3 regions of the Paenibacillus sp. 203 genome follow, and region 2 is predicted to be linked to each of the others. Evidence: predicted binding sites of a transcription regulator. Region 2 holds the regulator's gene; each other region holds the start of a gene.
What was found. The regulator LexA, encoded in region 2, represses DNA repair genes until DNA is damaged. The targets are predictions, from matches to a motif close to CGAACATATGTTCG.
Positions count from the first base shown of each region.

Region 1 (10,151 bases), on a different contig from region 2:
AGTTTGGCGTATTACGCTTCATCACGGTATGACGGGCATAAAGGTATTGGTACGATTCAATCTGGTATTGAAATTCCTAATTATGAAAAAGCGGTTACTATTATCCGCATGCAACTGGAAGATACGCAAAACGGAGCGATTACTGAGCTGGAAATGACCCAAACGCAGGCGATGATTCGCAACTTGCTAAAGGAGATGCAGGATTCCGCTTTTGAAATGATCGCCTATGATTTTAACAGACAGCTTTCCGGTAAAGAACGGACAGTAGATGAGCTGCTGAGTCAGGTGGAGGCAGTCAAGGTGCAGGATGTTCAGGATGCCGCCCGGACGTTCCGACTGGACACTATTTATTTCTTGAGAGACCAGAAGGGGGAATAGCGGTGAAGCATATACCTTATGAGCATTTGCAGGAAACGCTGTACTATGAAGTAATGGATAACGGTTTACACGTTTATGTGTTGCCCAAACCGGGTTTTCAGAAGACATACGCCACATTTGCAACTAAATACGGCTCAGTTGATAATCATTTCCGCGTAGAAGGTCAACAGCCCGTAAAGGTGCCGGATGGCATAGCCCATTTTTTGGAGCATAAAATGTTTGAAGAGCCTGAAGGCGATATTTTTGCTACCTTCTCCTCTAATGGGGCATCGGCGAACGCATTTACCAGCTTTGATCAAACAGTATATCTGTTTTCGGCAACCGAGCGTATTCAAGAAAATTTGACCACGCTGGTCAATTTTGTGCAGCATCCTTACTTTACAGATGAAAATGTAGAAAAGGAAAAAGGCATTATTGGCCAGGAAATTAATATGTATGAAGATAACTCTGATTGGCGGAGTTACTTTGGTCTGATCGAGGCGTTGTACAAGGTTCATCCGGTGCATATTGATATCGCAGGTACTGTTCAATCCATCAGTACGATTACAAAAGAAACGCTGTACAGTTGCTATGAAGCTTTCTACCACCCAAGCAATATGATTCTTTTTGTAGTGGGCGGAGTGGATCCAGCTGAAGTAATAGAGCTGGTACGTAACAATCAGGCCAAAAAGGACTATAAGTCGCAGGGAGAGATTGAGCGGATTTTCGACGATGAACCCACTACAGTTGCAGAACCACGTCGTGAGGTGAAGCTGGCCGTTTCTCTGCCAAAGCTACTGTTTGGATTCAAGGAGGCTGAAGTAGGCCTAACGGGTGAAGAATTACTTCGTCATGATCTGGAAACCAAGCTGATGCTTGATCTCCTGTTTGGTTCCAGTACACAACTATATCAAAAGCTCTACGATGAGGATCTGATTTCGGACAGTTTTGGTCATGAGTACAATAGTACGCAGCAATATGCATTCTCTGCAATCGGCGGGGATACCAAAGACCCGGATCGGCTGTTGGCGAGAATACGTGAAGAGGTGGAGTCCATTCAGAAGCAGGGCTTTGCAGCAGAACATTTTGAACGGGCACGCAAAAAGAAAATCGGTGGTTATCTGCGTACACTCAATTCACCAGAAAATATTGCACATGAATTTACAAGACATCGCTTCCGGGGCAGCGATTTTTTCCAACTGCTCCCTATTTATGAAAGTATCAGGCTTGAGGATGTAAATCGCCGTCTAAAAGACCATATCCAGTGGGATCAACTCGCAATATCACTAGTGGTGAGTCCGTAATGTCCAGGGAGAGGGAAACAATGACCACCGAGGGCGGAGAATTAAAAGCAATTGGCGATACAACCGTGCTGATTACAGGAGCGAGTGGCGGAATTGGTGCGGCTATTGCTGAGCGTTTTGCAGCTGTAGGGATGAATGTTGTCATTCACTACATGAAGTCACATGAAAAAGCAAATGAAGTTGCCCGTCGTTGCATGGCTTATTCAGGCAAGGTAATGACCGTGTCAGCGGATCTGCGGAGCAAGGAGCAGATCGAACGCATGCGGGAAAAGCTGGATAATCACGGGATGAAGCCGGATATTCTTGTGAACAACGCCGGATTATCTCATTATGGGCTGTTGACAGATGTTTCGGAAGAGGAATGGGACGAAGTGATGGCCGTCAATGTTAAGGGAACCTTTCTGTGCACGCAGGTTTTTATGCCACATATGATTTCCCAACGCTATGGCCGCATTGTGAATGTTTCCTCCGTGTGGGGGATATGTGGCGCATCGTGCGAGGTGTTGTATTCCACCACCAAGGGAGGCATTAACGCTTTCACTAAAGCGTTGGCTCAAGAGGTAGCACCTTCCGGGGTGACAGTGAATGCTGTAGCTCCAGGTGCAGTGGATACGTCGATGCTGGATCATTTGGATAAAGGCGAAATTACCAGTTTGGAAGAAGAAATTCCTGCCGGACGGTTGGCTCGACCTGATGAAATATCGTCCCTGGTTTATTTTCTTGCGCTTCCTGAGTCAGGTTATATTAATGGCCAGGTCATAAGTCCTAATGGAGGATGGGTGACTTAAGGGATAGCGCTTGGAGGAATCCACCAGTATAGTAAGCGTTTGAGAAGAGCATATTATAACTGTTGATTTTAAATCTGAATCATCTAAGGAGGATTTAAGTATGTCAACAGTTGTTCAGAATTTTGATGTTTGGAAAAAGTTCCTTGGTCAGCGTGTAGAGCAAGCGGAGAAGCTGGGAATCAGCCAAGATACCATTTCAGAGCTTGCTTATGAAATTGGTGATTTTCTGGATGAGAAGGTCGACCCAGCGAACCACTCCAACCGCGCACTGAAAGAACTGTGGGGAGTTGCCGATGAGGACGAGCGTCACACCATCGCCCGGCTAATGGTTAAATTGGCTAAGAGCAACGCATAAGTAGGAACCAACATGAAAAGCTCCCTTTTGGGGGCTTTTCTGTAATGGTTACAGAGCTGTTCTTGTAATTCCATTGTAATTTATATATCATAAACGTGATTGAGGCTTACAACACAATGTAACCTATCGAATTTCAATAATTGGTTTTGTCGAAAGATGTTATTTTATGATACAATAATGCTTTGATTTGGAGTTGTTGACGGTTTGAATGTGAATGAGGTGCTAACGTGACGGAAGAAACGAAACAGTGGTACATGGAGTACAAGATACATAAAAATCGACCCGGACTGCTGGGAGACATTGCTTCCATGCTTGGTATTCTGGGGGTTAATATACTGACAATCAACGGTGTTGAAGGGGAAAGACGGGGGATGTTGCTTGAAACGGATGATGACGAGAAAATACGCATTCTCGGAGACACGTTAAAAAAAGCGAGCAACATTACAGTCACGGCCTTACGTGCTCCGAGACTGGTTGATATATTGGCAGTAAGACACGGTCGTTACATCGATCGGGATTCAGATGATCGTAAAACATTTCGCTTTACACGCGATGAGCTTGGGTTGCTGGTCGATTTTTTGGGTGAAGTATTAAAGAGGGACGGCAATCAGGTGATCGGTCTTCGCGGGATGCCGCGTGTGGGCAAAACGGAATCCATTATTGCCAGTAGTGTATGCGCAATGAAGCGTTGGACTTTTGTATCTTCAACGTTACTACGACAGACGGTGCGCAGTCAGCTTTCTGAAGAAGAAATGAACCCAAACAATGTGTTTATTATTGATGGTATTGTGAGTACAATTCGGTCAAATGAAAGACATTATCACCTTCTTCAGGAAATCATGAGCATGCCAAGTACTAAAGTGATTGAGCATCCTGATGTATTTGTACGTGAATCAGGATACAGCTTTGACGATTTCAATATCATTATTGAACTTCGCAATAATCCGGCTGAGGAAATTATTTATGATACCTTTACAGCCAGTTATACAGAAGATCTTTAAATAAGCGTAATTACACAAGGAGATGATGACATGTCAGAACTGGGTCAGCAATTAAAGGAGGCCCGGCTGCAAAAAGGATTGAGCCTTGACGATGTTCAGGAAATGACGAAGATACGCAAACGTTATCTGGAAGCCATTGAGACGGGCGATTACAAAGTGCTGCCGGGAAGCTTTTATGTCAGAGCTTTTATTAAAACATACGCTGAAACGGTCGGGTTGAACCCCGATGAGATTCTGGAAGGGCATCAAAGCAATGTGCCTGAACCTGAGCCGGAAGCAGTGATGGAGCCTGTTACACAGAAACGCTCCAGCCGTCCCGCCACGATTGGTAATCTTAAATGGTTGCCTACAGCGTTAATGTGGCTTTTTCTAGTTCTCATTGTTGGGGTTATTTATGCTTATTGGGTGAGCAACAACCATTCAACTCCAAAAACAGCAGAAAACACAACGCCGATTACAACACCAAGTACAACGCCAAGCACGTCTACTCCTGATACCACTACGACACAGCCGAACAATGGTCAAACGACGGCTCCAAATGGTGCAGGTGGGCAGACTCCTGATGCGGGGCAAACCGGCCAAACTCAGCCAGATGGTACGGGGAGTACGGGTGCTACTACTCCAGATACTGGACAGCAGCCGGATACGACTACGCCACAACAAGGTGTAACTGTGGCACAGGACGGCAAGCAAGGCAAGACGACGATTTTCAAAGTATCCAGTGCAACGGGAGCCACAGCCAAGGTTGATATTAAAGCGACGGGTGAAAGCTGGCTTGAAGTGTACAAGGGACAAAATTCCCGTGGAGAAAAGCTGAGCTACGGTATGACTAAAAGTGGAGATGCCATGTCTTTCGATATTGGTCCGGAAGGTTTATATATCAAATCAGGACGGTCTTCTGCCACAGATATTTCCGTAGCAGGTCAACCGATAACAGATAATAAATCGACTACTCGTGTACTGATCCAGCAAGGAGAAGCTTCCACGACCGGAACGAGTGCAGGAGTGACGGGTTCACCTGCAGATTCTTCGACAGGTAGCAGTACGGATTCAACACAAAGTGGTACAGATTCTACAACTACTGATGGTGAATAAACGCCTTGGTGCAAGGAAATACTAATGACTGTAATTCCTGGAAAGGCAGTCATTTCATTTTCCGCAAAGTGAGGTGTATACGTTATGACCGTCAGCTGGATTGTGACTGGGCTCGGTATCATTGTCAGTTTACTGGGCTATTATCTGACACCGAATGCATGGGGCTATGGCATACTGGGCTTTGGTCTTGCTCACATTGTGCTTGGACTTTTGGATATGTTCCGAACTCCAACACGAAGCCATAATTAGATATTTTGACCGTAATTAAAATAAAGGCGTTTTTGTCAGGAAAACTGGCAAGAACGCCTTTTTAGTCAACGGATTATTGGATTTTTGTAAATGACTAGCCTATAATTAGATATTGAACTTTGTTGTGGAAAGGAAAGTGAAACGATGGCTTCAGAAAATTCATTTGATATCGTCTCCAAAATGGATATGCAGGAGTTAACAAATGCGGTTCATCAGACGGAGCGTGAAATTGAAACACGATTTGATTTCAAGGATAGCAAAAGTAGCCTCAAGCTTGAGAAAGAAGCTCTTACGATTGCATCGGAAGACGAGTACAAGCTTAATGCGGTGATTGATATTTTGCAATCTAAAATGGCCAAACGAGGTCTGTCCCTTAAAAATGTGGAGTATGGCAAATTGGAACCCGCTTCTCTAGGTTCAGTGCGTCAGCGTCTTTCGCTTAAGCAGGGAATTGATCAAGATAATGCCAAGAAAATTAATATTCTTATTCGGGACTCCAAGCTAAAAGTCAAAAGTCAGATTCAAGGTGATCAAATCCGAGTGACCGGAAAAAACAGGGATGATTTACAGGCGATCATTCAATTGCTACGTAAAGCTGATTTGCCATTGGAGCTTCAATTTACAAACATGAAATAAAGCCGTTTTCCCTCATATATTTTGTAGGAAAAAACGTTGCTTGATGTGCGGCAGGTTATTTTGACATGCGTTTTGCGCCATATTATACTTGTAACGAAAATGCAGACAATTCAGGTGTATAGCGCTCGTCGAAAGCGATTTACATAGGATTGAATTTAATCCGAAAACTGCCATTTGTAAGCAAGTACGATAATCAGGGGAGAGTGTGTTGTGAATTTACCCAACAGAATTACAATAACGCGGATTTGCCTTATCCCGGTGATGATGCTGGCTTTGCTGGTGGACTTTGATTTTTATCCGCCGCCGATTGAGATCGGAGCTTTCAAGCTGCCGTATAATCAGCTGATTGCGGCTATCATTTTCCTTGTAGCAGCCAGCACGGATGGTCTTGACGGATATTTGGCACGTAAAAATAATATGGTCACCAATTTGGGCAAGCTGTTGGACCCCCTTGCTGATAAGCTTTTGGTAACCGCTATTTTGGTTTCCTTGGTAGAAATGGGGAAAATTGATTCATGGATTGTCGTTGTGATTGTTAGCCGTGAGTTTGCGGTTACGGGGCTGCGTCAGATTGCCTTACTGGATGGGTCTGTGGTTGCTGCAAGCAATTGGGGCAAATTAAAGACGATCATCCAGATCGTTGCTATTGTAGCGCTGCTCATTAATAATTTCCCGTTTGTTTTTCTTGGTATACCGTTTGATTTAATAGCGATATGGGCAGCAGTGTTGATCACCATTTATTCGGGTATTGATTATTTCGTGAAAAATATCCATTTGCTGAGCTCCTCCAAAGTTTAACAGGATAAATTTTATGGAAACAGCAATAGGGACTAAACTTATTGCTGTTTCTTTATATAATTCCCATAATATTCGCAGTACAGGAGGAAGAATTGATGAAAGCTGAAATAATTGCAGTAGGAACAGAGTTATTGCTCGGACAAATAGTGAATACAAATGCTCAATATTTGTCACAAGAGCTGGCTACAATTGGAATCGATGTATATTTTCAGACTGTGGTTGGCGATAACATAAATCGGCTTCAGGAAGCGATAAGAATTGCTCAGAAGCGTGCGGATATTATTTTGTTTTCCGGCGGTCTGGGGCCGACTCAGGATGATTTGACGAAAGAGGCGATAGCGGCTGTATTGGGGCGGAAATTGCACATAGATCGTCTTGCAATGGACAAGCTAGATCAATTTTTCCGTAACCGTGGGGTAGAAATGACCGAGAATAACCGCCGGCAGGCGCTTTCTATTGAAGGTGCTACTCCACTTGAAAATGAGACAGGGCTAGCTGTGGGCGACGCGATTGCACAGGACGGTAAATTTTATGTAGTTTTGCCTGGACCGCCTAAGGAACTCAAACCTATGTTTGCAAACCAGGCGAAACCTTGGTTGCTTCAGCAGGCATTGAGCGGTGAGGAAATGCCAATTTATTCGAAAATGCTAAAATTTGCAGGGATCGGTGAGTCAGCTCTTGAAACCCATTTGTTAGATCTAATCCAATCCCAGACAGATCCCACGATTGCCCCTTATGCCAAGGAAGGGGAAGTCACGATCCGTATATCCACCAAGGCGGCCAGCGAAAGTGAAGCATTAATTAAGTTGACAGCTACGGAAGTAGAAATTCAGCAGCGTCTTTCGGAGTATATGTATGCAAGCGAGGATGTTGCGCTGGAGAAGGTTATCGTAGATCTAATGGCCAAACGCGAACTCACTGTGAGTGCGGCAGAAAGCTGTACAGGTGGAATGCTGATGGAACAGATTACTTCTATACCTGGCAGTGCTGCTATGTTTCAAGGTGGCATCGTGTGCTATTCCAATGAAATGAAGATGAAGTTACTCAACGTGCCTTATGATTATTTGGAAGGGGACCATGCGCCAGGCGCAGTGAGTAAGGAAGTAGCCCTTGTGCTTGCAGAGCAGGCGAGAATGATCATGGATAGCGATTTTGGACTTTCAGTTACTGGTGTAGCTGGGCCTGGGTATTCCGAACGGAAGCCAGTCGGTCTAGTATATATTGGCATTGCTGAACGCGATAAGGAAACGGAAGTACATGAACTGAGACTGAGTGGCAACCGTGAAACAATCCGACTGCGATCAGTTAAAGCAATCCTGTACAGATTGTGGCGCAGGCTGGTAGAGAACGAGAAACTCTCTTAAACATCTATGTACAGTGTGACTCGTAGAGTTGTTTTAGATAGATATTCATGGTATAATCATCTTATCGGAAGAACCGTTGCAAAGCCTTTTGCCAGCGGTTCTTTTTTTGTTTTAAGAGACAGGTGTAATTATAGAAGAGAGTTGTGCGAATAAAAAAAACGAATGTATGTTCGAAAAAATGCTTGGCAAGCGTGTCAAAACAAGGTATTATTAAAGTACAAACAATGAAGGATGTGAGTTTATTGTCAGATCGTCGTGCTGCGCTGGATATGGCGCTCCGTCAAATAGAAAAGCAATTTGGTAAAGGTTCCATTATGAAGTTGGGTGAGTCTACCCATATGCAAGTGGAAACGATCCCCAGTGGTTCGATTGCTTTGGATATTGCGTTAGGAACGGGCGGCTTTCCAAGAGGCCGGGTTATTGAAATATACGGACCGGAATCATCCGGTAAAACGACAGTAGCTCTTCACGCTATCGCAGAGGTGCAAAAAACAGGCGGACAAGCCGCCTTTATCGACGCCGAGCATGCGCTTGATCCGTCGTATGCAAGCAAGCTGGGTGTCAATATTGATGAGTTGTTACTATCGCAACCAGATACAGGAGAGCAGGCGCTTGAGATTGCCGAAGCCCTTGTACGTAGTGGAGCAGTAGACATTGTAGTTGTTGACTCCGTAGCGGCACTTGTGCCCAAGGCAGAGATTGAAGGCGAAATGGGAGATTCCCACGTTGGTCTTCAAGCACGTTTGATGTCTCAGGCATTGCGTAAGCTTTCTGGAGCCATTAATAAGTCGAAAACCATTGCTATTTTTATTAACCAGCTACGTGAAAAAGTAGGTGTTATGTTCGGTAACCCTGAAACAACACCAGGTGGACGTGCCTTGAAGTTTTACTCTACAGTACGTTTGGATGTTCGTCGTATTGAAAGTTTGAAAATGGGTAACGACATTGTGGGTAACCGCACACGTATTAAAGTCGTGAAGAACAAAGTTGCCCCTCCTTTCCGTCAGGCTGAGGTGGATATTATGTACGGTGAGGGTATTTCCAAAGAAGGTAGCTTGATCGATATCGGTACGGAGCATGACATTGTCGACAAGAGCGGAGCCTGGTATTCCTACGAAGGTGAGCGCCTTGGTCAGGGACGTGAGAATGCTAAACAATTTTTGAAGGAAAATCCGAATATTGCTAGTACGATCGAACAAAAAATTCGGGTGGCCAGCAATTTGATTACGACGGTTGCTCCGCCTACAGAAGAAGAGTTGGCACAGCAAGCGAAGGAAGAACAGGAATTGTTGGAGCTTGAATAAAGCTTGGTGAATCCTGGTTTGTGAACTGGGGCCAGGGTTATGGCACCGTCCGTTTGAATAGCATGATTCTGATGCCCTGCACAGTTGTGCAGGGCATTTTTGCATCAACTAAAGTCTGCTTTGTCAGCGGAATCTAACTTTGCGTAGCAGGTGTTCAAAGGCTGCTTTCGTGAATTTCAAAGTGAGGGAAATATATTGCAGTTGGACGATGAAGATGAATACACTTCGGAAGCAAATAAGCAACAAGGGATTTCTCTTTTTCCGGATCATGAGGAATTGATGATTACTAGGGTAGAGCAGGGACAGGGACGCAAACGTGGAAGGTATATCATTCATTTTGGTCCGTATTCGCTGTCTGTATTAGAAGATGTAATGATCAAGTACAATATGTTCAAAGGAACGTCATTTGATAAAAAAGAACTGGAAGATATCGTTCTGGCAGATGAAAAGCAACAGGCTTATGTACTTGCGCTTCGCTATTTGGGGCGAAAGCCTCGCACACGTCAGGAAATTGCCCAACGTTTGTTACAAAAAGAACTGGATCAGTCTGTTATTGACGAAGTAATGGTTCGACTGCAAAGGGAACAACTCGTAGATGATGATTTATACGCCCGCCAATGGGCAAGGCAGCGCATAACTAGCCAACGTAAGGGTAAGATGTGGGTTAGGCAAGAACTTCGTCAGAAGGGCATCTCTAAAGCCTCTATTGGCGAAGCGTTAGGTGAGATCACCGATAATGAGGAGTGGGAGAGCGCTTTGACGGTCGGACGTAAGAAATGGAATCAGATACGTGGTGATATAATGGAGAAAAAAAGGAAAACCTACCCTTTTCTCATGAGACGCGGATATTCGGGGGATATGACACGCCGAGTGGTCAATCATCTCACTGCGGCCGAGCAT
Region 1 covers NZ_JAXCHD010000002.1:239,279-249,429, reverse strand. The annotation lists gene yfmF (EF-P 5-aminopentanol modification-associated protein YfmF) at 1-378, shown strand, start outside; gene yfmH (EF-P 5-aminopentanol modification-associated protein YfmH) at 381-1,661, shown strand; gene ymfI (elongation factor P 5-aminopentanone reductase) at 1,682-2,449, shown strand; gene WA407_RS04290 (DUF3243 domain-containing protein) at 2,550-2,804, shown strand; gene WA407_RS04285 (DUF3388 domain-containing protein) at 3,032-3,805, shown strand; gene WA407_RS04280 (helix-turn-helix domain-containing protein) at 3,836-4,900, shown strand; gene WA407_RS04275 (hypothetical protein) at 4,985-5,149, shown strand; gene WA407_RS04270 (YajQ family cyclic di-GMP-binding protein) at 5,294-5,785, shown strand; gene pgsA (CDP-diacylglycerol--glycerol-3-phosphate 3-phosphatidyltransferase) at 5,996-6,583, shown strand; gene WA407_RS04260 (competence/damage-inducible protein A) at 6,679-7,947, shown strand; gene recA (recombinase RecA) at 8,190-9,251, shown strand; gene WA407_RS04250 (regulatory protein RecX) at 9,447-10,151, shown strand, end outside.
Region 1: recA (recombinase RecA) is a predicted target of LexA. The motif match lies at 8,107-8,120, and genes of this name have one in related genera.

Region 2 (10,151 bases):
TATTTCTTGTCCACCTGTATCTGATTGGATAGCGCAAACTTCTCAAGTCGCTCTGCAATGGCATCCGTGTCATAGCGACCTAATGATTTTGTGAATATGAAATTACCGCCCTTACCTTTTCTTTCAACGGTTACGTAACCCTTTTCAATCTTGATGGCTTTCATGTCCCCTGCCGTCATTGGACGTTCTCTACCACCTTTCAGCATATAGAGAGTATCCTTTCCCACTTTCAGATAAGGACGACGGATGAAAAAGATAACAGCCAGCATCAAGTACAGGCCGAATACAAGCCAATCCATCCCTCGCATGCCAGTCTTAGTCAAAAAGTAACTCATAAGCATGTACAATACAGAGAGACCAGCCAGCATAATTGGCACAGTAATGTTACGGCCACGGAAAATATCCATTGCAGAACCTGCGCCGTTAATGGTTTGAATGCCTTGCTTTTTGCGCGATTTATTTAAATGCGCTGTGTTTTTGCGTACTTTTCTTTCAAATGATCGGGCCATCTCTCAATTCCTTCCCAGATATATTACAATAAAACAATTGCCTCAAAGCTAATCTATATAGATACCGAGAACGGTACCTAAAACAAAAGGCAAATTGCAGGCTTGGGCGCTTTAACAACATTAATGCTTCAGCCCGTCATTTCCCTTCGATGTATCATCGTCCACAAATTCAATCGTTTCAAGCTGCTGCCGAAAATTACGGCGAATGTTACCTAAATAAATTTCCCGAAGATTGGCGCGCTCTGTGGCTTCCTCTTCCGTCAAACCCTCGGATTTTGCTTTGCGCGCTAATTCATTGATGCGCTGTACCAAGCTGTCTATATCCAAATTGTGTCCCCTCCATAAAAGCAAAGATATAATACACTTTGACATGTAGAAAAGAGCTTGTCAAGGCTCCCGCATTACGCTCCCTGACAAGCTCTAATTGTCTATAGATCAGAAGTGCGGAAGCTTGAGTACCTGACCTGCCTGCACTCCCCGGTCCTCCAAACCGTTAATCCGCACAATTCCTTCTATATATACCCGTGTATCCATTCGTTCCGGTTTATGATTTGCGGCAATCTCCCACAACGTATCTCCAGGTTGTACGGTCAGTTTAGTCACTTCTCCCTTGGAAGCTGAGGGTGCCGCGAAAACCGTAAGTACACCTGCCCCTGCAATCCAAGCAACAATCACTAAAATAAGAAGCTTAAGTAAAAGACTATTAGTAATAATTTGCATAAAATGCGCTCTACCCTCTTTTCGGGTCTCCTGCAAATTTTCTGAATTCATCGGAAAAATACTTTGATAAGTGCTATATTTCATCATTGGCTGCGACCTCCAAACGTTTGTTCTTATGTTTTCACAATATAACACGAACATTTGTTTTGTTCAATAGAAAAGAGAACAAAAGTTCGCGATTATTTTTAGGGATTATTTAGAACTTATGTTTGTACGAACGGAGGTTCTATGCTATAATTTTCCCAAACGTTACTAAATGGGGTTGATACGGTATGTCTAAGATTTCGAGCCGCCAGCAGGCCATTCTTGAATTTATCCGCAATGAAGTGCGTCTAAAGGGATACCCCCCTTCTGTACGCGAAATAGGCGAGGCTGTCGGATTGGCCTCCAGTTCTACGGTTCACGGTCATTTGGATCGTTTAGAGAAAAAAGGACTCATTCGACGCGATCCTACAAAACCACGGGCTATTGAGTTACTCGGTCAAGACGAATCGGATAACAGCAACTTGATTAATTACTCCATTAGTCGTGTCCCCGTCGTCGGCAAAGTAACTGCTGGCCTTCCTATTACGGCGACAGAAAATATTGAAGATTACTTTCCTCTTCCCCAACACTTTGTTGGTGAGGATAAAATATTCATGTTATCTGTTGTAGGCGAAAGCATGATTGAGGCTGGGATTGCTAACGGAGACTATGTAATCGTACGTCAGCAGCAGACCGCTGATAATGGCGATATTGTTGTAGCTATGACAGATGAAGACGAAGCTACAGTTAAAACCTTCTACAAAGAAAAAGATCATATCCGGCTTCAACCTGAAAACCCAGCCTTTGAACCGCTTCGCCTGACACACGTCAGCATTTTGGGCAAGGTTGTAGGACTCTTCCGGGACTTCCACTGATTTCTCGTTCTTTCTTCCCCGTTATTCTAACCACTAATACAAAACCGGCTGCCTAGGGCAAGCCGGTTTTGTATTGTTATTATGTATCTCACAACTTTTTTTTCATTTCAGCAACCTATTCCTATTGTTTCTACTATAAAATCAGCCTCCTCATCTCAAATAATCACCCACTGATCTTGAGCAGCTATACTGTAATGGGCAAAACTAATAGATCTTTCTTTGTTTTAGATAAATATGGTATATTAATTACTCATAACTCTGTAGGAGGAATTAAATGAAAAAAATTATAATTTCAGCGTTTGTTGTTATATTTATCGCCATAAGCTGTGTAGTACCAAAAATGGATCATTTGTATGCAGAAGAGAAATCACACATAACAACCTACGATCGTATTCAGTACATACAAATACTTATCCATTTCAGGTATTTAGAAAAGCAACTCGAAGCTGTAATTTCCGAAAGAAACAATTACCCAGAAAACAGCCAAGAATATAAACAGCTCTCTGAACAACTGAATCATATTCTTGCTCAAGAGGCGTACTACGAGAAAAAACTTAACACTCTAAATAGTAAATAATTTTATACTAAACTGCATATTATTTATCTACACTATTAGACTCATGCCGACCTGCCTGTAACATTCTCCTGCAACGTAAAGTTGAAATGGCGAAGACAGGTTCGCATGAGTTTTTTGTTAACCATTAGGAATATAGGTACCAGCTTCTTTTTGCTTTTAATAGATTTATGCTGATACATTACTATCACAATTGACATAGTATATAGCAGACCTAAGCAAAGGAGATATGCAGATGATCAGAAATAGAGTTAAAACGTATAAGCATCGCATCGGGAAAAACAGATATCTGGTCGTTAAAGTCTTTCAAGCCGCAGCTGCTAAAACAGGAAGCGGAAATGCACTAGCAACCAATGCCTTGAATATCAAAATTTCCAAGCGTAAGCATAAACACCACTAAGATTCATCCGTACCTTCATTTCCTTGAAGGGAGGTGATCATATGAGCAGAAGACATTGCAGACGTGATTTGAGAAGAAGAAGATCAAACATCCGTTCGAATCAAAGAGCCGTTGCGCGTGCAAGAGGTAACGCACTGGCTGTTAATCTGTTTAGCGTGAATGATAGACAACGCAGACGTTAATAATCGTTTTCAAGCAAAAGCAGGAAGGATTCTTCCTGCTTTTTTTGTGTTAAACGGTACACCTAACTACTGCTATGAATCGTTGAAGCAAGCGGACGAGATCGTAGAATATCAGACATAGTTGAACAGTCGCTACAATTTTGCTCTTTTTATAAATCTAACAGACAGGAAATGGTGGCTCTCTTTTAGAATAGTGTGCGTAGAGAAATTAAACCAGGAGGAGACAAGCCATGATAATTAAAATGTCACTTTCGAATATGGGAGATTTTAAGAAGTCAAATGAGAATAACGGCTTTATTGTGTCAGGAAGGATTATACCTAAATACGAGAACGATAATTGGACATATATAGAAGAAAGTTTCCCCGAACCATATTTTAAACAGTATGAGGATGATGACGTTGACATCAGTTATATTGATGAACAAGGAAAATCTATTTTTTTATATTATGATGAGAACGACTGTGTTGGGCAAATTAAACTTTGTACTAATTGGAATGGCTATGCTCTAATTGAGGATATTGCCGTCGCTAAAGACTGGAGACACAAGGGAATCGGAGCAGCCTTATTGAGTAAAGCAACCGAGTGGGCTAAGCAGAATAACCTTGTTGGTCTAATGCTTGAAACACAGGATGTGAATGTTTTAGCTTGTCGATTCTATGCTAAAAATAACTTTGTAATCGGCGGAGTTGATACTATGCTATATTCTAACTTTTCCACAGCCCATGAAAAAGCGATTTTTTGGTATTATAAGTTTAAGCATTCAAATTAGCCTAAAATCAAACTGATCAGCAAACAAAGCTCTGCCAACCAATTAAGGTTAGCAGAGCTTTTGATTTATTTAGAGTATCCACTTACTTCAAACGTGAGGATGCGATCATTTTCAGCATATAATCCTTTTCTGCTCTTATCAGGAATCTGAAACTGAACGTCTATATACAATAACAGTTAAAATCCCGCTAATTATAATGACCACTGTAAAAATCAATAACATATTGCTATATAAATAAGCAGATGGAAAATTAAAGATTGGTATAAATTTTTGATGAATAAAACGTATTGATAATAAGCCTCCTACAACTGAAATCCCTGTTCCTTCTGATAAAAAGCTTATAAAATTAAGCAAGCTCATTCCTGCGCCAGCTTCTTCTTGTCTTAAACTACTTGAAACAATAGTGGATATTACTGTTTTAATAAAAGAAAGACCACCGAAAACAAAGACTAGAATAATAGACATCAGCCAAGGTGTCATTTCAATAAAGAAAGCAGCTATCAAAAAGCTGACGGCAAGAAATGCAACGCCGACTGCTAGCACATGTAAGGAACCTTTCTTATCAACAAGTGCTCCTCCAAGGAAACCAAAGAAAATAACACTCATCGTTCCAGGAAAAACAATTCCACTGCCAATCATTGCGGTACTTAAGTGATGAACGTCTTTCATCATATAAGGGACCATAGAAACAAATCCAGCTACGGTACCAAACATAAGTCCGCCACAAAGGATTCCTATCATAAATGCAGTATTTTTCCCCAATGAAGGATCAACAAAAGGATTGGTTACTTGTCTGATATGCTTTAAAAAGATCAAGAAAAAAAGAATACTTATCACCAGAAAAGAAATTCTGTAAGACGTTGTATACAACATAAACATTACAATGCCTAGAGATATAAGCACGATTCCTGCAATGTCAAGTGAACCCTTTGATATGACTTCCTTTTTCAATAATTTTATCAGAAAGGGAACAGTGAAAAACGTTAGAACAGGAAGAAGCAGTAAATGAGACCAATGAATATAATGAGCAATCATCCCACCAATAGCCGGTCCTATCCCTTCACCCATTGCTACGATAGACCCGATGAGGCCATATGCCTTGCCCCTGTTTTCTTTTGGGATATAGCGAGCAACTACGACCATCACAAGTGAAGGAAATGCAGCTGCACCAATCCCTTGTATAAATCGCCCAAAGATAAGTGTTGGAAAAAAAGTATGTCCCATAAATCCAATTAATGATCCTATGCAATTCACTATGATTCCAAACAGAAGCAACCTTTTAATACCTAACTGATCAGATAGCTTTCCGTATACAGCGGTTCCTATAGAAAAACTTAGCATAAAGGCAGTATTTACCCAATTTGTAACGGCTGGTGTTTTATTGAATTCATCAGCAATATCAGGTAAAGAGATATTAAGAACCATTTCATTTAACACACTAAAAAACGAAAGAACACAAAGCCATATTAAAATTTGGTTATGGTGTAAAACAGACTGTGAATAAGGGGTTTTCAATTTTGACCCTCCAGAAATGAGGGTTAACGTAGTTTATAGGGTCAATGATACGCCCCCTCTTTAAATTGTCCCCAATTATATTTATCACACTTCAAATAAAACGCCTCCCATACCTATTTTTTTCATTCTACCACCTTATCTAGAATGGGAAAAGATGTAATTATATATACAAATGCAACAATCCATGAATTACAATTTTAAACTTTTTTCAGATCCCCTTTAAAGTTAATGAAGTAAGTAACGATGTAGCAATATATATCCGATCTTCTCCATCCATTTATTTTAAATATAAGAAACAAACCACTCCAGAAATAAAATACAATTCAAGACATGAGTGTAGCCTCCTGATGTGTTATGCGCAAATTATATTCCGAGTACAAATAATAAGCTCCATTTCATTGGAGGTTTAATACAGCGCCTATTTCCATACGAGAAAATGTAATGATCTTTGGGTCACCATTCCAGCCCTCTATGATTACAATATAGAGCGTATATCGCTCTTGTTGTCCCCCTCTTCCAAAGCCAGCAGACGCGCCTTTATGTCCACTACACTGCTACCTGTTTTCAACTCCAGTTCCTTCATGTTGGGCCCACGTCATTGCTCAGTAGAATAACTGTAGAGTATTGGTAGTAGCGTTTTGATATCGGGTAACAAAGCGCTCAACTTCTTTGTTACCTGTCGTTTTCCGTATACTATACAGATCAGAACAAGGAACGATAAAAGAGGATACAGCTATTGCGCAACAATAGCGGATTAGACGGTTGCCCAAGTGATACTGAACTTTTTCAGAAGCTTACGATGGTGTACGTGAAGCCATGGAAAGAATATGGGGGCGATATTCCTGAGCCAGTAGGATAAGACAAGAACTAGCAGTAAACTTAATGTGTGTATTCCTAAAAGCCTGTGTCGTCCAATGTCAAAAAGGGCTGCCGCAAATGTTTCCTTGAACCAGCATTGTCTTTAAAAACTTGAGCAAATGAGAAATTTACAATAAAATCCGGAGTTCACACTCCGTTAGCCCAGCCTAAACAGACGTATCCCAGCTAGTACCAGCCTCAAACAGCAGGTCATTCACCAGATTGGTGCCAAGATGCCAAAGGCTGAGGATAGCTGCCACTTCCGTAAAACAGTTTCCAATTAAGCGTACAATCGCAGCATGTTAGATACATTTAAACTAATCAGGAAATTATCCAAGTAGGGGGAAATAACCATGGCATTTGAAGGTTATAGAGAAGACAAACGAGGACATTGGTTTGACTGGCCATTCCCCTTGTCGGTATCAATACTGTATGTAGATGCTGATGTAGACGTAGATGTAGATGAAACAGAAACGAAATGGTACCTCATTGTCGAAGAAGAAAAACATTTGATCCGAATTAGAGATGAAAAGCAAATTGAGCTGCTTCATCACTGTATGTATGGAATCTTGTTAAATGACGAGAAGATCAACTGGATTATTGATAAAAATGGCGGTAGATTTACCTATCACGACAGTGTGCAAGATTTCATCAAATTCCAGAAAGAATACCTGGATATATTCTAAAAGCCGTGAACAGTTAAAAGCTCTGCCGACCAATTAAGGTTAGTAGAGCTTTTAGCTGATCCTGCTTTAGTCCACTCTTTTGATTCTAATTGAATCCATCCATATACTTTTGAATCGGAGTTGATCTTTTGTTTTATCAGAGAAAGGTTCTCATAACTACTGGAACCGTAAAGACTCCCTATTTTTGGAGCAATTTTTACTGATAACGTATTTTCTATACTCGGTGTATTTTCATCACTTGTCCAGACCAACCGATTATAATAATTAGCATTAAAAAGATTTTCCAAACCATTAATTGAAAATTTCACTCTTTTCACTGTATCAGATACATCTGTATATGCCGTGTCATCTTTAAATATTACTGATTGTGATAAAACTATTTCTTGATTTGAAAAATTTTTGTAAGTGTCAAGCGTTACAGTTGCTGCATCTGCAGAAGCTGACAACGGAGCAATAACTCCTCTCCTTCTTTTAATCTTCGTCAATAAACATACAGCTTAATGACTGTCAAAGTAAGGGGAGCTTTGTCTGACATGAAAAATACACATTTGATTAGCGTGGTTCATGCTGATCGCCTCGAATTAAGCTATTCTGGCTAAATCACAAAAAAACCTTCTATAAATAAATATTCATACCATTCCGTGATTCATTAAAAATAAGAATATTCGACACATAAATATGAAATACAACAAACAAAGACAAGGAAAAAAGTTTTCTTCACAACCAAAGAACTATGTACAAACATATTACACATGTATAACATTAAATACAAATACTAGAAAGGTGGTAACTAATTAATGAAAAAAGTATCTTTATTAGCATCAGCAATGCTCATATCATCTGTAGCTTTCGCAGCACCTTCTTTCGCGGATCAGGTCACAAGCGACACTTATAGTTCATTACAAGACTCTAATAGAAGCATAGAGTCTGTTACACCTTTTGCTAATGTTGAATATGTTGTTACCGTAAACACAGGCAGTATTGCGGATTCAGGTACAGACTCAAATATTTCTATAACTCTGTATGGTTCTAATGGCGACTATGTTACCGCCGCACTCACTGGCAGCTTTGAAAAAGGAGATTCTGATACTACAAGAATCAGTACCAGCAACCTTGGTGACATCAGAAAAGTTACCATTAGGACTGATGGATCTGGAAATAAATCAGGTTGGAGACTCGCTAATATCAAAGTAACCGGGAACGGAAAGACTTTCTCATTTGCAGGCCCTGACCGTTGGCTTGGTGCCGGCGGAGAACCAGATTCCGAAACTCTCTTTCCATCATAAAAACAAGTACTTATACAATTCATACAAAAGACTCTATCAAGTGTGATAAGTTCCCCTCATAGTAGACAGAAAAGAGCAAGCCATCTAATCTGTCTATTATGGAGGGGATTTTTCTATGGGAGAAATAAGAAAAACTTACGATGTGAGCTTCAAGAATAAGACAGTAGATCTGTACCTCAAAAAGGGAATCGGATATAAAACCGTGGCACGAGAAATGGAGATTGACCCCTCGCTGGTTCGCCGATGGGTCAGGGGAGCATGCCGTTCAAAAGTATATCCATTTCTACAACCATGAACGCTTTCAAGAGAAACTAAACAACCTGACTCCTTCTCAGGCTACTTAATTATTGCTTTTTGATAGCTGTTTACTTTGCAGGGGTCACTTCATGTTTGCGGATGCTTCTTAATTTACTTTGCGAAGAAACCAAGATCAGATAGCGACTTGACCTTCTTCGGCTTTTTATTTTCCACCTTACCAGCGGCGTGGAGAATGATTTCGAATTCCCGGTTTCTGTTCTTGGCCTTCATGAGCGCTCTAATCTTTGGAATGGTCGTATTAGTCCATTCTGAATCAGAAATACCATTACTCACGCATAGAGCTAAAGTTCTATCCAGTTTATTTTCCGATCATCCTCAGGAACCTCTTGGTCTTCTTCGTCGTAGGCTCATAAACTTCATTAGGTGGAAACAAACTCCTTATAGAAATCGTTCTAAGAGGCCATCCAACTCCTAAATGCCCTCTTCGTCTACATTCTTGTATTCTTCCTCCGTCAGTCCTTCTACCAACACAAGGTTAAAGGCTTCCTTATGCAATGCTCAACTTTAGGCCAAACGACCTCGGCCCGTTCTTCTGTAGCTTCCATTTTTCGCGACTAATCAAAAAAGAAAATTTATATTGATTGCCGCTCATGAGTTGTCGTACCTGACGGATCAAAGCAATAGTTCCGATTTGTCACAACAAAAAGAAGGTGGGAGAAGTTTCCCGACCTTCTTAGCATTCATATTTCTATGTCTGAATAATATCATCTTTTTACAAAGTTATCCATTTCATTTTTGAAGATAGGCTTTGGAGTAGTGGTAGTGTTTAATGGATCTTATTACTGCCACTACGTTCTCTTGCCATGCTACACAATCCCCTCATAAATGCGTCTGCTTACTATGAGTGTAATTAGACAAACTGACGATGGAAATCGTACAGTCTTTTCTAAGGCGGCTACATATAATGTTCTATATATCATTAAGAATGGCTTAAACAGTCAACTTTAATATAGTAAGAGTGGTATTGGTAAAGTTATGAAGTTGGGCCGGGGTTGCATTTGCATTTACCAATTGAATAGTTGTAGGAACGACCCCTACAGTAATAATGACTTCTGCCGAAATTGGTCCGCCACCGTTACCCGTGAAGGGAACAGGGGTAACAGGGATTCCATTTACGGTAAGGTTAAAGTCAGCATTACCTTGGTTATGAATTGTAAAATCTATTAGATAGCTCCCCGTTTCGTTGATTGTTATCGTTGTAGATGGAGGAGTGAAAGTAAATGCACCACCAACATTAGCTAAAACTCCTGTAAAGGTAATTGGTGAGTTACCCGGAACTGTGTCAGTTCCCGTGCCAGGATCTGCTCGGAAAACACTTAAGAAGTCTGTTATCCCGGCGCCTGCAGGCCCTGCTGCCCCCGTTGCTCCTGCTGGTCCTACCGCCCCCGCTGGACCTGCTGGGCCTACCGCTCCTGCCGGCCCCACTGGTCCTGC
Region 2 covers NZ_JAXCHD010000003.1:334,534-344,684, reverse strand. The annotation lists gene WA407_RS08005 (hypothetical protein) at 1-509, opposite strand, end outside; gene WA407_RS08000 (DUF896 domain-containing protein) at 630-836, opposite strand; gene WA407_RS07995 (LysM peptidoglycan-binding domain-containing protein) at 945-1,313, opposite strand; gene lexA (transcriptional repressor LexA) at 1,502-2,128, shown strand; gene WA407_RS07985 (hypothetical protein) at 2,403-2,705, shown strand; gene WA407_RS07980 (hypothetical protein) at 2,938-3,102, shown strand; gene WA407_RS07975 (hypothetical protein) at 3,144-3,284, shown strand; gene WA407_RS07970 (GNAT family N-acetyltransferase) at 3,515-4,054, shown strand; gene tet (Tet(L)/Tet(K)/Tet(45) family tetracycline efflux MFS transporter) at 4,193-5,569, opposite strand; gene WA407_RS07960 (hypothetical protein) at 6,306-6,428, shown strand; gene WA407_RS07955 (hypothetical protein) at 6,781-7,113, shown strand; gene WA407_RS07950 (hypothetical protein) at 7,110-7,559, opposite strand; gene WA407_RS07945 (PLAT/LH2 domain-containing protein) at 7,911-8,399, shown strand; gene WA407_RS07940 (transposase) at 8,515-8,694, shown strand; gene WA407_RS26725 (hypothetical protein) at 8,675-8,743, shown strand; gene WA407_RS07935 (BclA C-terminal domain-containing protein) at 9,648-10,151, opposite strand, start outside.

Region 3 (10,151 bases), on a different contig from region 2:
GGACATGCCGCGTGTTCTGCTGGTGGTAGGCCCGGAAGGCGGCTTTACTGAAGCGGAAAGTCTGGAGGCCGAGCAGGCTGGAGCCCAGTCTACAGGACTGGGAAGACGTATTTTACGTGCTGAGACCGCAGGAATGGCTGCATTGGCATGCATTTTATATGAGACAGGAGAAATGGGAGGGGTTTAATATGCCGTCAGTGGCATTTTACACATTGGGCTGTAAGGTAAACTTTTATGATACAGAAGCGATCTGGCAGCTGTTTAAAAATGAAGGTTATGAACAGGTGGACTTTGATGAGCAGACTGCTGATGTCTATCTTATTAATACATGTACCGTTACGAATACCGGTGATAAAAAGAGTCGTCAGATTATTCGCCGTGCGATTCGCCGGAATCCAGATGCCATTGTGGCAGTGACGGGCTGTTACGCCCAGACTTCTCCTGCCGAAATTATGGATATTCCTGGCGTTGATCTCGTTATCGGGACTCAGGATCGGGACAAAATCATTCCGTTCGTGCAGGAAATTCAAGGGACGCGTCAACCGGTGAACGCCGTGCGCAATATTATGAAAACGCGTGTATTTGAGGAAATGGATGTGCCTGATTTTGCTAATCATACTCGGGCATTTTTGAAAATTCAGGATGGTTGCAATAACTTCTGTACCTTCTGCATCATTCCGTGGTCGCGGGGTCTATCCCGCAGTCGTGACGCTGCGAGTATTATTGCACAGGCGCGTCAACTGGTACACGCAGGCTACAAGGAAATAGTACTCACTGGTATCCATACAGGCGGTTATGGTGACGACATGGATAATTATGACCTATCTGATCTGCTGTGGGATCTGGAGAAGGTGGAAGGGCTGGAGCGTATCCGTATCAGTTCGATTGAAGCCAGCCAGATTGATGAAAAAATGCTTGATGTGCTGAACCGTTCCACTAAGCTGGTTCGTCATTTTCACATACCGCTTCAGGCGGGGGATGACACTGTATTGAAACGGATGCGTCGCAAGTACACGACAGAAGAGTTTTATAACAAAATGCTTATGATTCGCAAAGCAATGCCAGATGTAGCGATTACAACGGACGTGATTGTCGGCTTCCCTGGGGAGACGGATGAAATGTTCCGCAATGGCTATGAGCTGATGAAAAAAATCAGTTTTTCGGAAATGCACGTGTTCCCGTACTCCAAGCGCAGTGGAACTCCTGCGGCGCGTATGGAGGATCAGGTGGACGAAGACGTGAAAAATGCACGAGTGCATGAGCTGATACAACTGTCAGAGCAAATGCAACTGGCGTATGCTGAGAAGTTTGTAGGTCAGGTGCTGGAGGTCATTCCGGAAGTTGCGCCGAAAGGGACCGAAGATAGCGGCATACTCCATGGATATAGTGACAATTATATTCAACTGGCGTTTGAAGGTACTGAGGATCTGGTTGGCAAGGTATGCCGCGTGAAGCTGACGAAGGCAGGCATTAATGAAAGTGAAGGCCAATTGGTCCGCGTACTAGAGAATGGGCTGCAAACAGCTCTGTAAGAACAAAAAAAGCCTGAACAGGCAATAGAGATGGCAGACAAGGATTTCGCCTTTCCTTACAGAGAGGACGGAATCCTTGTTGCGCAAGGAAGGGAGATTACAGGATGGCAGCAAAAAAGGAAATTTCCGCAGGCGGCGTTGTGTTTCGCAAACAGGGGGAGCAGCTTGAAATTCAGCTCATTACTGACCGATATGGCAAGGTATCCTTGGCTAAAGGGAAAATGGAGTTGGGAGAAACAATCGAACAGACGGCTTTACGTGAAATTCGCGAGGAAACAGGGTTGAACGGGCGGATTATCCAGCATGTAGATATGATTGCTTATACGTATCAGCATCCAGAATTTGGGGAAGTAGATAAAGAAGTACATTATTATCTCGTAGAGGCACTGGATGGGGATTTACAGGCACAGATTGAAGAAATTAAAGGAGTTGCGTGGCATACGCCTGAGGAAGCATGGCGTCTCCAGCGCCAGGGTGGATATGACAATAATGATGTCATTTTAAGCAAGGCGCTGTCCATGCTAGGAATTAATGTTTGATTCTGTGGGGAGATATACGATCCTCTAAACGCGTCCACACAGGTAGATAGCAGAGAGGCAAGACCAGCAGAGAGCTAATAACGTTAAACAGAGTTTGGGCATGGGCTACCTTGGCTCCGGGCTCGGTAGATATCCAGGCAGCGGTCATCTCTAGGCCAGGGATCAACGGCATAAAGAGCAAGGCTCCGCCGACGTTCAGCAGCACGTGGGACCAGGCTACAAATTTGCCGGATACGCTGCCGCCAACAGCGGCAATCAGGGCGGTTACGCAGGTGCCTACATTGGAGCCGATGACGATGGCGATCCCCACATCGGCTGGCAAGGCTCCAGCAGCGGCAAGGCTAATCGCCATGCCAATGACGGCTGCGCTACTGTGAACCAGCGCGGTCAGGCAGGCTCCAGCAGCGAACGCCCACCACATGTTGGCTGCAGCGTGATCAAGAAACCAACGGAATAGTCCTGCCTGCTCAATCCAGGGTCCGACCGACTGCATCACGCGAATACCCGCCAGAATCAGCGAAAATCCAGCAAAGACGAGGCTGATATATTGTACAGCCTGCGGACGGCTGAGCCCATTGGAGCCGGATGAAGCTCCGGCAGACACATACTGGCGACTGGGGACAGCTTCACTCCACAGGACGGTAGTGCTCCAGCAGAGCAGTGAGCCGCAGAGCAGCGGAATAGCCAGCTTGCCGAGCTGGAGCCCCATCAGCTCGGTGGTCAGGCAGGTGCCGATATTGGTGCCGAGAATGATGCCGAGCGTGCGGCCGTAGGTCAACAGCCCGGCGTTGACCAGTCCGATCGTTAGCACCGTTACGGCGGTGCTGCTTTGCAGCAGGGCGGTAATGCCTGAGCTGAACAGCATGCCCCGCCAAGGGGAAACTGTGGCGTGGTTCAACCAGCGGGTGAGGAAGGGGCCGGCCAAATGCCGGAGGGCTGCTTCCATCAGCTTCATCCCGCCCAAAAAAATAAACAGCCCGCCGCACAGCGGCAAAATAACGTGTATAAACACGAGCATAGCCCCCTTTTCTAGGTGAAAATACTTATGTAACAGCCTATGATCTACCGAGGACAGCCATGACAAGCATGGCCGAGCTGTTTTTTTATAGAACGATAATTTTTGTAGTATCTTCACAAGCTTTAAAAGCGTGACGTCGATATACAGGCGGGCAGTAGCGAAGCGGATCATTTGAATCTGGAGAAGCGAGAGCGTTCGCCTTTGCAGGGGGATTCTTACCATTAAAATCATTTATAAAATCCAAAGAATCCCCGTGCAACAGCGATCGTAAGATCAAATGATCCGCGGAGCCGCGCCCCTATCGAACAACGTTTTAACACTTTGAGTAATCTAAGAATGGGAGTGAAGGATTTTGCCTTCAGTAATATTAGAACGCAGCCGTAAAAAAAGGCTGGAGCATGCACACCCTTGGGTGTTTAAAAACGAAATAGCCAAGATTGAGGGTGACCCAGAGGCAGGCGATTTGGTCAGCATCGTTAACCATCAGGGGCGTTATTTGGCGACAGGTTACTATAATCCGGCTTCACAAATTACAGTACGTGTGATGTCCTATGAGCCGCTGGAAGCAATGGATCAAAACTTTTTTGCCCAACGCTTTCGCAAATGTCTGGAGCACCGCCAACGTTTTGTGACCGGGGGAGACGCTTATCGGTTGGTGTACGGCGAGGCTGATTTTTTGCCTGGACTGATTGTAGATCGATTTGGTGATGTGTTGGTCGTGCAGTTGTTAACGCTTGGCATGGATCGGCGCAGGGAAGAAATCAGGGATGCGCTCGTTGAAGTAGTGGGTCCTGTTGGTATATATGAGCGCAGTGATGTATCCATCCGAGAGCTGGAAGGATTGGAACAAACAAAGGGTCCTTTGTACGGTGATTGCCCGCGTCATGTAGTGGTGACGGAAAATGGGCTACACATCAAGGTTGATATCGTAGAGGGCCAGAAGACGGGTTATTTCTTTGACCAGCGTGAAAATCGTGCGGCCATAGCACCGTTGATGACAGGTTGGGGAGCACGTAGTGGAATTACGCTACAAGAAGTTGCTACAGACTCAGGGGACGCTGGCACAATGGTCATGAAGCCAGTGAATAAAAGTGGTAAGGTTGTTGAATTCCCATTCTGGGATGGCGCAACCGTATTGGAATGTTTTTCGCATACGGGAAGCTTTACGCTCAATGCCTGTAAACATGGTGCTAAAAAAGTAACTTGTCTTGATATTTCTGAGCATGCGATTGAAAGTGCGCGGGATAATGTCAAGCTGAATGGTTTTGAGGAACGCGTCGAGTTTGTCGTCGACGATGCTTTTCAATATTTGCGCAAGCAAGTGAAAGGTGTAGAGGAACGCAATGCACGAGCCGGGGGCAAAGGAGATACATCCAAGCCGCTGACAGCAGGTGGCGGACGCACCTTTGATGTGGTCATTCTCGATCCGCCAGCCTTTGCCAAAACGAAGAACGCTGTCAAAGGAGCTACACGTGGGTATAAAGATATCAACCTGCATGGGATGAAGCTTGTCAATGAGGGCGGCTATCTGGTGACAGCGAGCTGTTCGTTCCATATGCGGCCAGAGCTGTTTTTGGACACTATTAAGGAAGCGGCGGCAGATGCCGGCAAAATCCTTCGTCTGGTAGACTGGAGAGCGGCTGGTAAGGATCATCCTCAAATTTTGGGTGTGGAGGAAGGCCATTACTTGAAATTCGCCATCTTTGAGGTGCGCAGCCGGACACAGCTTTAGGTTTCATACAAAATCAAAGTCAATCGCCTTTTTGGTGATTAAATAGGTAAAATAGACTCATTTTAGGTATAAATCAGTCCTGTAGAGAAGGCATGCACCAAGCCAACCTGCGGGACTGATTTATTTTTAGGGGGAGGATGAATTGCTACAACATGGCAAACGTACGTTCTTTTCTCCCTTGCCTGATATGCTATACTGTTTAATAGAATGTTGTTCGTTGGAAAGGAGGCCGCATCATGTCGGTCCGCTTGTTGATTGGCCGCTCTGGTAGTGGTAAAAGTACGTTAATCCGCAATGAAATGACGTCTATGTTACGCGAGGAGCCGCTAGGTAAGCCTATGCTGTTACTTGTACCGGAGCAATCGTCATTTGCTTCCGAGCATGCGTTACTTACAGAAGCCGGAAACGGTATTCAGGGGTCGGTGCGCGCCCAAGTGATGGGATTTCATCGTCTTGCCTATTTAGTTATGCAGGAAACCGGGGGTTCAGCATTGGTGCCTGTAACGGAAGAAGGCAAGAAGATGCTTTTATATAAAATTATTCGTCGTCGCAAGGATGAACTGAGCTTGTTTAAGGATTCGGGAGACCAGCTCGGCTTTGTGGATCGGTTGAATACATTGTTTACGGAGCTAAAGCAGTATGGAAATGATACTCGGTCTGTACCCGAGCAACTGGAGCGAATGAACGCTGCGGGAGAGTCAACTCCGATTTTGCGCGGCAAGCTCAAAGATATCAGTCTAATCTATGAGGATTTTGAACGAGAGCTGACGCTTAAATATATTGACGGTGAAGATACGTTGCGCATGCTGGCAGAACAGATTGCTGAGTCTTCCCTTGTGCGTGGAGCAGATATTTGGATGGATGGCTACCGCAGGTTTACACCACATGAATACAAGGTGGTGGAGCAGCTTATGCTGCATGCCTCTTCGTTGACGGTGGCGCTGACTTGCAACCGCAGCTACGAGAGCGGACAGCTTCCGCATGAGTTGGATTTGTTTCATCCCTCAGCGGCTACGTATGTAAAGCTCAAAGGAATGGCGGATGAGCTGATGATAGAGACGCAGACACAATTACTGCGCCCTGATCCGCTGCCGAGATTTAAGGAGCGTCCAGCGTTGGCATATTTGGAGGCTAACTTTGAACATCGTACAGGGTTACGGAATCAGGAACAACGGATGCGGCTGCAGCAGCTACGAGAGCAGTGGACAGAAGAACAGCCGGAGGGCATAAAACTGTACACTGCGGCGAATCGCCGTGCAGAGCTGGAAGGGGCTGTACGCGAAATGCGCCGTCTGGCCCGAGATGAAGGCGCGCGTTACCGGGAGATGGCTCTGTTTGTACGTCATATTGAAGATTATGAGCCATGGGTGGAACCGGTATTCAAACAGTATGAGGTTCCAGTATTTCTGGATCAGCGAAGAAGTGTATTACATCATCCTTTGGTGGAATTGATTCGGGCTTCGCTGGATATCGTGCAGCGGCGTTGGCGGTATGAGGATGTATTCCGTGCGGTCAAAACAGACCTTCTACTGCCGCTGGACGGTCGGGTGAGCCGCGAGGAGATGGACCGTTTGGAAAACTATGTTCTGGCCTGCGGAATACAAGGCAGCCGTTGGACAGATGGTCGGCCGTGGCAGGCTGTACCCAGCTTGTCACTGGAGCTGGAGGAGCAGGAACGGAACCGTAGGCGGGATGAAACGTTGGATTTGATGGAGCTATGCCGGGATGTGATCGTGACGCCTTTACGTGCGTTTGAGAAACGTGTGGGCAAGGCACGAACTGCACTTGAGAAGTGTGAAGCGGTATATCTGTTACTGGAAGATGCAGAAATCGGCCACAAGCTGGACGCCTTCATTCATCAGGCAGAGGAAGCAGGAAACCCTGAGCAGGCCAAGGAGCATCGTCAGGTATGGGATGCAGTGCTTGAACTACTGGATCAGATCGTCGAAATGATGGGTGATGAGAGACTGGATACCTCTTTGTTTGCGGGCGTGCTGGAAACGGGATTGGCCGAGTTCCGTATGGGACTTGTTCCGCCAGCTCTGGATCAGGTTCTGGTCGGAAACACGGACCGTACACGTGTGTCCGGTATTCAACATGCCTTTGTGCTAGGTATGAACGAAGGTGTGATGCCGGCTGTGTTCCATGAGGACGGTGTGCTGAATGAGCAGGAGCGTACGGCATTAAACGAACGAGGCGTAGAGCTGGCGCCGGATATGACAAGACGTCTGTTGGACGAACGTTTTCTCGCTTATACGGCCCTTACCTCAGCCAGTAAAAGCCTGTGGATGAGCTATGCAGTGACTGATGAAGAAGGCAAGTCATTGTTGCCGTCTGAGTTAGTACGACATGTGCGGCACCTGTTTCCTAGTCTGGACGAACGTCCGTTGGCTGGATACCCTTTGCCTGGGGATGCTTGGACGACGCAATGGGAGTATGCTTCTCATCCGTCCGAGGCTTTGCCGCAGCTCACTGCGCAATTACGGCATTGGCGACGTGGCGGTGACATTTTATCTCCTTGGTGGGAGGTATATAACTGGTATGCAAGCCAGCAAGGGCGTGAGAAGGACAAGCTGCGTCAGCTGTTGACCTCACTTTTTTATGAGAACCATGCCAAAATGCAGAAGGAAACAAGCCGCCGTCTGTACGGTAGCAAGCTGCGTACCAGCGTATCTCGTATGGAACGTTTTGTGGCATGTCCATTTTCGCACTTTGCCTCTCACGGTCTTCGTTTGAAGGAACGTCAAATGTATCGCCTGAAGGCCCCGGATATCGGACAATTATTCCATGCAGCGCTTGGAGAGATGGCGATCAATCTGCGTAAACGCAATGTCAGCTGGGGCAGTCTCAGCACCGAGGAATGCCGACAAGAGGCGGAAAGTACAGTGGAGCGTTTGGCTCCTCGTCTGCAAGGCGAGATTTTAATGAGCTCCAAGCGGTATGGCTACATTTTGCGCAAATTGAAAGACATCGTGAGCCGTGCTTCGTTGATTTTAGGTGAACATGCGCGAAGAGGTAGTTTTGAGCCGATTGGGCTGGAGTTGGACTTTGGACCGGGTCAGCAGCTTCCTCCGTTAAGCTTCCGGTTAGATAACGGCGTTGTGATGGAAATTGTCGGACGGATTGACCGTGTAGATGTGGCAGAGGGAGAAAAGGGGTTACTTTTGCGTGTCATCGATTACAAATCTAGCCAAAAGGATCTCAAGCTGCATGAAGTGTACTATGGCCTGTCCTTGCAAATGCTCACCTACCTGGATGTGCTGCTGAATGCGGCGGAGGAATGGTTGGGCGAGACAGCTTATCCAGCGGGTACCCTGTATTTTCACGTCCACAATCCGATGTTGCAGTCGCCTAACGGTCTTAGCGCAGAACAGGCCCGTCAGGAGCTTTTGAAACGTTTTAAGATGAAAGGATTATTGCTTGCAGATCGGGATGTAGTTGGACAAATGGATACAGCATTGGACAAAGGATATTCCTCTATTTTACCTGTTGCGGTGAAAGCAGACGGCAGTTTTTATAGCAGTGCTTCGGTTGCTTCGCCGGAACAGTGGGACAGCTTGTTAGCCTCGGTGCGTAATAATATTCGGACGATTGGCACACGGATGACAGAGGGCGATGTGGCCATTGAACCTTATCGAATCCAGCAAGAGACGGCTTGTACCTTCTGTTCTTTTAAGCCTGTTTGTCAATTTGACGACAGTCTGGAGGGCAGTGGCTACAATCAATGGGGTAAACCCGGTAAGGATCAAATCTGGAATCTGTTGGGTCATACACAGGAAGGGAAAGGAGGAATGGACCAATGATAGGCACGTCAAACACTAAAGACATGCCGAAGCCGGAAGGCAGTATGTGGAGCGATGACCAGTGGCGTGCCATTTCGGAATCGGGTAACAACATGCTGGTCGCGGCAGCGGCAGGGTCTGGTAAAACAGCGGTGCTCGTAGAGCGTATTATTCGTAAAATTGTCGATCCCCAGCTTGGCTTCAGCGTGGATCGGTTGCTGGTGGCAACCTTTACGAAGGCTGCAGCCGCTGAAATGCGTCAACGGATACGTGAAGCGTTGGAACGTATGCTAGAGCAGGAACCGGAAAGTGAGCATGTACGCCGCCAGCTGTCGTTGCTGAATCGGGCCTCGATTACAACGCTTCACTCATTTTGTATGGAGGTCATCCGCAGGCATTATCAGGCCATTCCCCTTGATCCCAGTTTTCGGATTATGAATGAGCATGAGACAGAATTGCTGCGTCAGGAGCTTCTAGAAGAACTGTTTGAGGAGAAATATGAGGCTCATGATGAAGGCAGTACATTCCGCAGACTGGTCGACTGGTTTAGTGGAGAACGCACCGATGATGCAATGTACGTGCTTGTTCAGCGGTTGTATGATTTTTCTCAAAGTCATCCTTGGCCAGAACATTGGCTGCGGGAGACAGCGGCAGCATTTCGTGTACAGGATGTAGCCGCTTTGGGAGAGACTCCCTGGGTTCGCAGCATTTTGGCGGATGCCGTACTTTCTTTGCGCGGAGCAGCGAGCTTGCTGGAACAGGCGCATGAAACAGCTATGCAGCCCGGCGGTCCTGCGCCTTATGCCGTGACGCTGCAAGAGGATGCGACGATGGTGAAGGGATTGCTGCAAGAACTGGAGACACAGCCGTGGGCATCTCTATATGATCATTTTCAGGCAGCTGCCTTCGGTAAGCTCAAGCCGGTCAAAAAAGATCAGACTGAGCCTGCATTGCAGGAACGGGTTAAGACGCTGCGCGAAGCAGCCAAAAAAATGATTACAGATATGAAGGCTTCCCTGTTTGGCAGGAGAGCAGAAGCCTATTGGGAGGAGCTGCACGCCGCGGCTCCGCTGATGGACGAATTGGTAGAAACCGTGATTGTATTTGGGGAACGATTTCAACAGCACAAGCAGTCAAAAGGGTTGGTGGATTTCGGAGATTTGGAACATTATTGTCTGAAAATATTACGACATCCTGATTCTACTCCGTACAAGCTACTACCTTCCGACGCTGCACTCGAATACAAGGCGCAATTTGACGAGGTGCTGTTGGATGAGTATCAGGATACGAATACCGTACAGGAAGATATCGTTAGGCTGGTATCACGGGAGGAACCGGGTAACCGTTTTATGGTGGGCGACGTGAAACAGAGTATTTATCGGTTTCGGCTGGCGGAGCCGGGTCTGTTTTTGAATAAGTATCAACGGTACGGCATGCAGGAGCAGGAAGATGGCTTTTTAGTTGATCTGGCACGTAATTTCCGCAGTCGGCAGGAAGTTGTCGATGCGGTCAATTTGGTCTTCCGCCAGATTATGAGTGTGGATGTGG
Region 3 covers NZ_JAXCHD010000005.1:480,539-490,689, forward strand. The annotation lists gene WA407_RS14605 (16S rRNA (uracil(1498)-N(3))-methyltransferase) at 1-187, shown strand, start outside; gene mtaB (tRNA (N(6)-L-threonylcarbamoyladenosine(37)-C(2))-methylthiotransferase MtaB) at 189-1,532, shown strand; gene WA407_RS14615 (NUDIX hydrolase) at 1,637-2,071, shown strand; gene WA407_RS14620 (Na/Pi cotransporter family protein) at 2,061-3,083, opposite strand; gene WA407_RS14625 (class I SAM-dependent rRNA methyltransferase) at 3,442-4,821, shown strand; gene addB (helicase-exonuclease AddAB subunit AddB) at 5,058-8,624, shown strand; gene addA (helicase-exonuclease AddAB subunit AddA) at 8,621-10,151, shown strand, end outside.
Region 3: addB (helicase-exonuclease AddAB subunit AddB) is a predicted target of LexA. The motif match lies at 4,978-4,991, and genes of this name have one in related genera.